DNA from 2 places in the Mesorhizobium sp. WSM2240 genome. Region 2 is predicted to be linked to the other one. Evidence: riboswitches for the same ligand, from Rfam matches in the RefSeq annotation. Region 2 holds a riboswitch; the other holds the start of a gene.
What was found. Region 2 has a riboswitch for thiamine pyrophosphate ahead of thiB (thiamine ABC transporter substrate binding subunit). Riboswitches for the same ligand answer to the same signal wherever they lie in the genome.
Positions count from the first base shown of each region.

Region 1: another riboswitch for thiamine pyrophosphate. It lies ahead of ABVK50_RS02170 (YkoF family thiamine/hydroxymethylpyrimidine-binding protein); the one in region 2 lies ahead of thiB (thiamine ABC transporter substrate binding subunit).

Region 1 is NZ_CP159253.1:449,940-455,072, forward strand. It holds gene ABVK50_RS02155 (ABC transporter substrate-binding protein) at 1-741, opposite strand, end outside; gene ABVK50_RS02160 (ABC transporter ATP-binding protein) at 738-1,493, opposite strand; gene ABVK50_RS02165 (ABC transporter permease) at 1,490-2,290, opposite strand; gene ABVK50_RS02170 (YkoF family thiamine/hydroxymethylpyrimidine-binding protein) at 2,324-2,932, opposite strand; TPP riboswitch at 2,923-3,036, opposite strand; gene ABVK50_RS02175 (TetR/AcrR family transcriptional regulator) at 3,416-4,102, opposite strand; gene ABVK50_RS02180 (efflux RND transporter periplasmic adaptor subunit) at 4,244-5,133, shown strand, end outside.
Region 2 is NZ_CP159253.1:4,923,759-4,928,891, reverse strand. It holds gene thiP (thiamine/thiamine pyrophosphate ABC transporter permease) at 1-1,390, opposite strand, end outside; gene thiB (thiamine ABC transporter substrate binding subunit) at 1,520-2,521, opposite strand; TPP riboswitch at 2,565-2,679, opposite strand; gene ABVK50_RS24455 (thiamine diphosphokinase) at 2,787-3,434, shown strand; gene ABVK50_RS24450 (ABC-F family ATP-binding cassette domain-containing protein) at 3,440-5,133, shown strand, end outside.

The DNA of each region.
Region 1 (5,133 bases), 1.2 Mb from region 2:
GTTCTCGACCGCAAACTCGTAGCCGCGCCGCGTGGCGGCGATGAAGGCAGCCGCGGTTTCCGGATTGGCGTCCAGATATGCCTGGCTTGAACCGATGAAGTTGGTGTGCTGATCGGGCACGCCGTAATCCGCATAGCGGAACGCCCGCTGGGCGACGCCTTCGAGCGCTGCCTTTACGCCTTCCCACGTGTAGACCTCGAGCGTGAAATCGACGGCGCCATTGGCGAGCGCTTCATAAGCCGAGGTTCCGAGCGTCACCGTCTCGAATTTGCCTTCGCCGCCATCGTGCCGGATCATCGAGCCGATAAGGGCTGTTTCCCAGTCGCTGCCGAAACCGCCATAGGTCAGCCCATCGAGGTCGCGCGGCCGCTTGATGTCCGGGCGGTCGGCGTTGAAGACGAGGCGACCGGTCTCTGTCTGCACCAGCGCATAAGTCGCGACGAGATCGGCGCCGGCCGTGCGCTGGGTAAAGAGCCCGAGTACGCCGAGAATGCCGAAATCGGCGACATGGTTGGCTACGAGGGTGCCGGCGGACGTGTCGCTGTAAGGCAGGATCTGAACCTTGAGCCCCGCCCGATCGTAGAAGCCTTTTGCCTGCGCAGCGTAGAGGCCGATGTGGTTGGTGTTGGGGGTCCAGTCGAGCGCGACAGTGACCGTTTTCGACTGTGCGAATGCAAGGCTCGGGACGAACGGCGCTGCCAGGGCAGCGACTATGATCTGGCGGCGGGTGGGCATGGTCAGTTCCTTTGGTCAGGGTTGAGCAGGGTTTGCAGCAGGCTTGCCTCGACGGCGCTGGCTTCCGGCGTGGCGAGGTCGATGCGGGGACGGGGAAGCGGAACCGTGATCTCGGTCAGCACGCGCGCCGGCCGCCCGGTCAGGACGTAGATGCGGTCGGAGAGGAAAGCCGCCTCGCGTACGTCGTGGGTGACCAGCAGCACGGTCCAGCGATGGCGCTCCCACATCGACTGCAGCCAGCGCTGCATGCCCGCGCGCGTCAGCGCATCGAGAGCGCCGAATGGCTCGTCGAGCAGGAGCATGTCGCGATGCTGGACGACGGTGCGCAAGAGTGCGGCGCGCTGTCGCATGCCGCCGGAAAGCTGCGCCGGATAGTGACGCTCAAATCCCTCCAGGCCGAACTCGGCGAAGAGAGGCGCAACCCGTGTGCGCGCCACCTTGCGGGTGACGCCCTGCACCTCGAGGCCAAGTGTTGCATTGTCGATGATGCGTCGCCACGGCATCAGCGCGTCGCGCTGCGGCATGAAGGCGAAAGGACGCCTGGCCTCGGTCAACGGAGCGCCGTCGAACGTGGTTGCGCCCCTGTCGGGTTGAACGCTGCCGGTCAGAATCTTGAAGATGGTCGACTTGCCGGCGCCCGACGGACCAAGGATCGAGACGAACTCGCCCGCCCGTACGGTGAGCGAGATGTCGGCCAGCACGTCGAGGCTGCCGAAGCTCTTGCGCAGATGACGCAACTCCAGCCGACTGCCGCTCATGGTCGGCGCCTTTGGTCGAGCCGTTGCCATGGCATCGACAAATGCTGGATCATCGCCGCGGCGGTGAACAGAACGAGGGTCAGCGTTGCGCTGACCAACACGGCCGCGAGCACGAGGTCCGGCCTGAAGTTGTTCTTGGCATTGAGGATGTAGATGCCGAGGCCCTTGGCCGCGCCCGCATATTCCGCGAAGATCGCGCCGACCACGGCATAGGTGATGGCAATGCGCAGGCCGGCAAAGAAGTAAGGCAGTGCAGACGGCAGCCGGGCCATCAGGAAAGTGCGCCAGCGCGAGGCTCCCATCGACACCAGAAGTGCTTCGACATCCTCGTCGGTTGCTGCATAGCCCTGGACCAGCGCCACCAGCATCGGAAAGAAGGTGACGAGCGCGACCAGCATGATCTTCGGGGTGAGGCCGAAGCCGAACCAGAGCACGATCAGTGGTGCGATGGCGACCAGAGGCAGGGTCTGGCTGATGATGAATACCGGGAACAGGGCCCGGCGCAGCGGCCTGGAAAAATCGACCAGCACCGAGAAGAGGAAGGCTGCCGAAACCGAGCAGGCAAAACCGAGCAGCGTCGCGCGGATTGTGGGGAGCGTGTTCGCGGCGAGCGCATCCCGATGCTGCACCATCTGGGCGAAGACTCGCGACGGCGCGGGCAAGGTCGTCGCCGAAATGCCCGAGACTTGCGCATAAACTTCCCACGCGGCGATCAACGAGCAGATCGAAATAAGGGCGGGACCGATCTTGGCGAGAGCGGACGCGAAACCGCGTGCGGGAGACGAAACGTCGGACATGGCGGACCTTTGGGGTGCAAACCAACCGGCGCGTCAGCGCGGCGTTGGGCTGTTCGCGGATACCGTCAGATCGATCGTCACATGCCCTTCAGGCGGTCCGAAGCGGCAGAACGCCGCTTCGAGCGCGGCAAAGACCGCGCCGGCATCGCCGCCGAGCCTGGTGCAGAAATTTTTGGAGCGGTCGAACACGCCGGAGCGTTTGAGAAAATCGATGCAGCCGTAGATTTCGTCCATGTGATCGCCCGTTCCCATCACATAGAGCGAGAACTGGGCGGCGGCCGCCGCATCGGTACGGGGAGCCTTGGTCATGGCGTCGAGAGCCGTCGCTTTGCGGTTTTCCAGAGACTCGCGCGGGCCGTTCAACTCCGGCGACGCGCGTATCTCGTCGTCGGGCTCGCCCGGGCAGCCGCGTGAAATTGCTGCCGATAGCACACAATGGATGCCGCCCTTGGCCGCTGCGACGAAGAGGTCGCGCATGGCCGGAAACAGCACTTCGGGAGGGCCGACCAGCAGCGTCGAGATGTCGTCCGTCTCTATGCGCAACTGGTCGCGATAGGGATCGAGCGCGCCGAGAGCGCTCATGATGACGCCGACGAAATCGTCGGTCATGGGATAAAGGGAAATCTGTGCGCCTGAAAACATAACCCGCCTCGCTCCGCTGGTATTACCCAGATCAGCTTTTAGGGTTTGAAGGCTTGGCGCCCGCGTCTCAGCCCCGGCAATACGGAGCACCCCTGTGGATGGCGGCAACCAATCAGATCGCGAGCGATTGGGCAAGCCTCTTCACGTAATTTGCCCACGCAAAGTGATATTGCCGTGCCGCTGGCTGAGCGCTCCGGCGTGCTACACTGGAATCAAGTAAATTGCACACGCAAAAAAGCCCGCTGCGGGAGGAGGTGCAGCGGGCTCTATTGAGGCGAACCCGGGAGGAGGTGAGTTCGCTTTGGCCGGCATCGCATCTGGGAGGAGTAGATGGCCGACAACACTTAATCTAGTCCTCGCCCATAGATTGGGCAATAGAACAATCTGCCTGACTCTTATGCAGATTGTCGCAGGCCCGGTTCCTCCTTGCTGGTTTTCCGGCCCGACGAGGTTTTTGATCAGATCACGTTTGCCGCGGCGCGATCAGGAAGTATCCGTGGTAAGAAGGGCGTGCGCAAAACCGGGTTCGGCGACCTCGATCGTTCCGTCCGGCAGCTTGAGAACGCGGTCGACAGCGATCCCGTAAAGCCGCAGTCGTTCGTCCAGCACACGCACGGCTTCGTCGATATTACCCGCTTCCGCCTGCTGTATGGCCCGGTGCATCACGGTCGCGAGGCTGAGGCGGAACTGCAGCAGCATCTCGGCGAACGCCTGCGGATCGGGCGCGTCGAAACGTCCCATACGGCTACCCTCTGCGATGATTTCGGTGATGACCGGCGCGGCGACTTCGGAGACCGCCCGGTCGATGCGGTGGAAGAGCACGACGTTCTCGGGCCGGAAGACCACGTCGAAAGTGCGCCGCATCTGCGGCGCCAGTTCACGCTTGAACCGCCGGGAACCGGCGAAGAGCGCATTGAGGCGCTCTACCGCGTCGAGCGAGCGGTCCTCGAGAATGGGCCGCAGTTGTTCCATGCTTTCTCGCGCCACACGGGCGGCGAGCGCTTCGAGCAGCGCCTCTTTGGACGGGAAGTAGTGGTAAAACGCGCCTTTCGAAAGGCCGGCTTCGCGGATGATGTCGTTGACCGTCGTGTTGTCATAACCGCGCTCGAAGAACAGCCGCTGCGCACAATCGAGCAGTTCGGCGGAGCGGATTTCCGGAGATTTTACCACTCGGGCCAGGCTTCGATCCCCGCTGCCGTTTGGCGGAACCTACCCGCCGTAACACATTGTCCTCATTATAGACCGACGGTCGGTCTAATGCTATAGGTGCCGTCGCCAAAAACCGGTTCAACTGTTACGGGAGAAGTTCTGGTGCGGCTGCTGCGATTTTTCCTTCTCATCGTCGTGCTCGCGGCCGCGGTTGGCGCCGCAGGCTGGTATTTTTGGCGGCCAGTCTCGGTTTCGGTCGTGACGCCCACGCGCGGAGACGCAGCCGAGATCGTCTATGCCAACGGCGTCGTCGAACCGCGCAATTGGGCCAAGGTGACGCCGTTGGTGCGCGAGCGAATCGTCGAACAATGCAATTGCGAAGGCGCGCCGGTGGAAAAAGGCGACGTGCTCGCCCGGCTTGACGACAGCGAAGCGCAGGCGGTGCTCGCCGAACTCGAGGCCCGGCTTTCGCTGGCGCAGGAGGAACTTCGACGCCTCTCGGTGCTCGCGGAACGCAATACGGCCAGCCAGCAGGCGCTTGATCGCGCGCAAAGCGAGGTCACGCAGATCGAGGCGCTGGTGGCCGGGCAAAGCGCGCGGCTCGAAAGCTATACGCTGCGCGCGCCGATCGCCGGCAAAGTGCTCAGGCAGGATGGCGAGGTCGGTGAGGTCGCTGATCTGGGCACGGTGCTGTTCTGGGTCGGCGATCCGAGGCCGCTGCTCGTGGTGGCCGATGTCAACGAGGAAGATATTCCGCGCGTCGAGGTGGGTCAGCGGGCGCTGCTGCGTTCCGACGCGTTCCCCCGACAGGAGCTCGAAGCGGTCGTGGACAGCATCACGCCCAAGGGCGATCCGGTGACCAAGACCTATCGCGTGCGCTTCCGCCTGCCTGACGACACGCCGCTGCTGATCGGCATGTCCGTCGATGTGAACATCATCACCGACGTTTCGGAGGACGCGCTGCTTGTGCCGTCGGTATCCATCGAGGGAAACCGGGTGTTCGTTGTCGAAGGCGACAGGGCGCGGCTTCGCGAGATCGAGACCGGCATCCG
Region 2 (5,133 bases):
CCAGCCTCAGCCGATTCCAGCCGCCGATGCCGAGTTGCGCGCACAGGCGCTCATGGCGTTCGCTCGCCGCGTCGTGGGCAGGCCGAACGGCTCGGATTGCAAAGGGCATCGCCATGACTGCGTTGACGGTCACCACCATGACAGGCGCCACAGCGAAAACGTCGCCGAAATGGCGCAAGAGCACGAACCATCCGGCGCCAATGACGATCGGCGGCACCACCAGAACAAGGCTGGCGCCGGTGTCGACGACGCTTTCGAGGAGCGTCTTGCGACCGCTTCCGCGCCTTAGCGCCAGCGCCCGCCGCGCCATGACGAGCGAAAGCGCCAACGCCGCCGAAAGCAGCGCTGATAGCGTAGCGAGCACGATACTGGTTGTCGTTGCCTGCCGCACCGCGGTTTCACCCGCCAATCGGACAAGATCAGCGTCCAGTCCGGCGATAACCGTCGCCAGCATCGGGCCGGCAACGAACAGCAGCGCTATGATGAGGAGCACGGTGTTGAACGTCGTTTCCGGCTTGCTGGCAGAAACGTAGCGGCGCGGCGCGACCGGCAGATTTGCATCGCTGGTGATGTTGGCGCCGAGCCGCATCAGCGCGAAAACAACTGCCACGGTGAGCGCGATCTGCAGCAGCGTCAATGCGACCGCTCGCGCGGGATCAAAGTCGAAGCGCAGCGATTGGTAGATCGCCACCTCGAGCGTGGTGGCGCGCGGCCCGCCGCCGAGCGTGAGCACGATGGTGAAGGAGGTGATGCAGAGCATGAAGACCAGCCCGGCGACGCCAGGCAGGCTGGCGCGCAGAGCCGGCCATTCGATCAGCCGGAAGGCGGGTCTCGCCCCCATGCCGAGTTGGCTCGCCAGCCGCCATTGGTCGGCGGGCACCGTGTCGAGCGCTTCGAGAAACAGCCGCGTCGCCAGCGGCAGGTTGAAGAAGACGTGCGCGACCAGGATGCCGGAAAGGCCGTAAATGCCCGGCCAGTTCTGGCCGGCGACGGCGCTGAACACGTCGGCGAAATAGCCGGCGCGGCCATAAAGCGCCAGAACGCCTAGCGCGGCGACGATCGCCGGCAGCGCCAGCGGCACGGCGAAAAGGCGCAGGATGAGGCTTCTGCCGGGAAAACTCGGATGGCGCGACAGAGCGCGGGCAACGAAGATCGCCGGAACCACCGACAGTGCGGTCGACAGCAGCGCCTGCCACAGGGTGAAGCGCATGACGCGGAACAGGTAGGAATCGAAAGCCGATAGAGGGCCGGATATTTCCCGCGCGCCTTCGACGATCAGCCCAGCGAAAGCGCCGCCGATGAGGATCGCGATTGCCGTCAGCGCGACAATGCCTGCGGCGATGCGGGGGTTGGCGGTTGTCAGTCTCAGCACGCTGGCGCTGCCCCTCATCCTTACCCTCTCCCCGTGAAGGACGGGGAGAGGGGGTCGTCAGCGTTGGAATATCGCCCTTCTCCTCGTTGTTCACGGGGAGAAGGTGCCGGCAGGCGGATGAGGGGCAGTCGGCTCATTGCCGGTTAATCACTCGCTCATCACGGCGAGCCACTCGTCGACCCAGGCCTTGCGGTTCTCTGCGACCTCTTCGGGGCCGAAGGTAAGCGTCTTTGCCGGCTGCACCAGATCGGCGAATGCCGGGTGAAGGGGTTTCTCGGTCCGGCCCGCCGGGAACATCCAGTTGGTCTCGGGAATGACATCCTGGAAGCCAGGCCCGGTCATGAATGCCATGAACTTCTGCGACAGCGGGTTTTTCGCGCCGGTGGTGGTTATGCCGGCCACCTCGACCTGGAGATAGTGCCCTTCCTCGAAAGCCGCCGCCTGATACCTTTTGGTGTTTTCCGCAATGACGTGGTAGGCGGGCGAGGTGGTGTAGGACAGCACCATCGGCGCTTCTCCCTTGGTGAACAGGCCGTAAGACTCGCTCCAGCCCGGCGTGACCGTCAATACGCGCTTCTGCAGCTTCGCCCAGGCCTCCGGCGCCTCATCGCCATAGACGGCCTTGACCCAGAGCAGCAGGCCAAGGCCGGGCGTCGAGGTGCGCGGATCCTGGATGACGATCTTCTGTTCCGGATCGCCCTCAACCAGCTCCTTCATGCTTTTCGGCGGGTTCTCGAGCTTTTCCGTATCGTATACGACGGCGAAATAGCCGTAGTCGAACGGCACGAAGACATCGTCGGTCCAGCCGCCGGGCACGTTGACGTTAGCGAGATCGGTGCCTGACGGGGCGAACAGGCCCGTCGCCTCGGCCTCGGCTGTAAGGTTGGTGTCAAGGCCGAGCACGATATCGGCCTTGGTTGAGGCGCCTTCGAGCCTCACCCGGTTGAGCAGCGCCACGCCGTCGGCGACCGAGACGAATTCGAGATCGCAGTCGCACTCCGCCTCGAAAGCCTTTTCGACCTGCGGCCCCGGGCCCCACTCGGCGGTGAAGCTCTCATAGGTGTAGATGGTGAGCTTTTCCTGCGCGAAAGCCGGAACGGCCGCGGCGGAAATCGCTAGTGCTGAGACAAGGGACAACAAAATGCGCATCGGCGCCTCCTTCATTCGTTTTGAAAGGGAATTGAAGCGCCGGGCGTCCGAGGCATCTAATCCCTCCGCCGGTGCAAACCGGATCAGGTTCAGCGGGTTGGCGATCTGCCTCTCAGCCGGCATGCGAAACGTCGCATCCGGCACCCCGTTAGAGCATTTCCAGACATAGGGCCGCCGGGCGGGCAGAGCAAGCGCTTGTTTGCGGGCGATGGCGCGCAATCGCCGCCTTCCGTTTCGGGGGCGGCGCGTGATAAGGGCCACCGCCATGAGCAGATTTGCAATCCTCCTCGGCGGCGGCCTCGTCCGCACGCCGCGCCTCGACGCGCAAATCGCCGGCGCGCGCGTCATCGCGGCCGATTCGGGCATCCGGCATGCGGCGGCACTTGGGGTCGAGCCGGAACTTTGGGTCGGCGATTTCGATTCGGTTCCGCCGGTCCTGCCGGCGCATTATTCAGATATTCCGCGCAAGACGTTTCCGTCCGCAAAGGACAAGACCGACGGCGAACTGGCCATCGCAGAGGCTCTTGGTCTCGGCGCGACGTCGCTGGTGCTGTGCGGCGCGTTCGGCGGGCAGCGCGCCGACCATGAGTTCCTGCACCTCGCGCTGGCGGTCAGGCTCGCCGAAGCAGGCGTCGAGGTGTTATTGACCAGTGGCGCGCAGGAAGGAATTCCGCTGCTGCCGGGCGCCGCCGAGTTCGACTATGACGACGACGGCATGCTGTTTTCCATTCTCGGCTTCTCCCGACTTTTCGGGCTGTCGGTCGAGGGCGCAAAATGGCCGCTCGATAGGGTCGAGGTGGCGTTCGGCTCTTCGCTGACGATCTCCAACGAGACGCGGGGGCGCCTGCGCATTTCCCTGGAAAGCGGCCGCGCCGTCCTGCTGGCTCATCCTTACCCGCTTCCGGAACACTGAACGACATGGCGCCACCGCTTCTCAATCTCGACGGCATCAGACTGACCTTCGGCGGCGCGCCCTTGCTCGATGGCGCGTCGCTTTCGGCCTCGGCCGGCGAGCGCATCGCGCTGGTCGGCCGCAACGGTTCGGGCAAATCGACGCTGCTCAGGATTGCCGCCGGCCTGGTCGAGCCGCAGGACGGCGAGGTGTTCCGCCAGCCTTCCGCGACGATCCGCTATTTGCCGCAGATGCCGGACATGGAAGGTTTTGGCAGCGTTCGCGCCTATGTCGAGGCCGGGCTTGGGCCGGCCGACGATCCCTACCGCGCAACCTATCTGATGGAGCATCTCGGTCTGACAGGTGAGGAGAGCCCGAACGATCTTTCCGGCGGCGAGGCACGTCGCGCCGCTCTCGCCCGCGTCATGGCGCCCGAGCCCGACATATTGCTGCTCGACGAGCCGACCAACCATCTCGACCTGCAGGTGATCGAGTGGCTGGAAGAGGAGATGAACCGCTCGTCGTCGGCGCTGATCGTGATTTCGCACGACCGCCGCTTTCTCGAGCGCGTCTCGCGGACGACTGTGTGGCTTGACCGCGGCCGGACCCGGCGGCTGGAAAAAGGTTTCGCGCATTTCGAGGAATGGCGCGACACGATCCTCGAAGAGGAAGAGCGCGAACAGCACAAGCTCGGCCGCCAGATCGTGCGCGAGGAGCACTGGCTGCGCTACGGCGTGACGGCGCGGCGCAAGCGCAACATGCGACGGCTGGGCGAACTCCAGTCGATGCGGCAGCGCTTTCGCGGCCACCGCGGGGCGGAAGGCGTCGCCACGATGGCGGCGAGCGACGCGGCCGAATCCGGAAAGCTGGTCATCGAGGCAAAGAACATCGAGAAGAGCTTCGGCGACCTGACTGTCGTGAAGGGGTTTTCCACGCGCATCCAGCGCGGCGACCGCATCGGCTTGGTGGGGCCGAACGGGGCGGGGAAGACAACGCTGCTCAAGATGCTGACCGGCGAATTGAAGCCGGACGCCGGCACGGTTCGGCTTGGCACGAATCTCGAAATTGCCACCCTCGACCAGAAGCGCGCGTCGGTCGACCCGCAGGAGACGCTGGCGCATTTCCTCACCGACGGGCGCGGCGAGAACCTGGTCATCAATGGCGAGGAGCGCCACGTCGTCTCCTACATGAAGGATTTCCTGTTCAAGGCCGAGCAGGCGCGCACGCCCGTGCGCGAGCTTTCCGGGGGCGAGCGGGCGCGGCTGATCCTGGCGCGAGTGCTGGCGCGTCCGGCCAACCTCCTGGTGCTCGATGAGCCGACCAACGATCTCGACATGGAGACGCTGGAGCTTTTGCAGGAACTCGTCGCGGGCTTTGCCGGAACGGTCATACTGGTCAGCCATGACCGCGATTTCCTGGACCGCACCGTGACCAGCATCATCGCGCCGGATGGCGACGGACGCTGGATCGAATATGCGGGCGGCTATTCCGACATGCTGGCGCAACGAGGCGGGACAAAACTGGACGACCGGCGCGGCATCGTGAAAGCGCCGACGGAAGCCTCACGCGCCAACGCTGCCCAGGCAAAGGGTCCAGCAAAAAAGCTGTCCTTCAAGCAGAAATTCGCGCTGGAAAACCTGCCGACAAGAATGGCGGCGGTGTCGGCCTCGATCTCGGCACTGGAGAACAATATTGCCGATCCCGCCTTCTATGAGCGCGA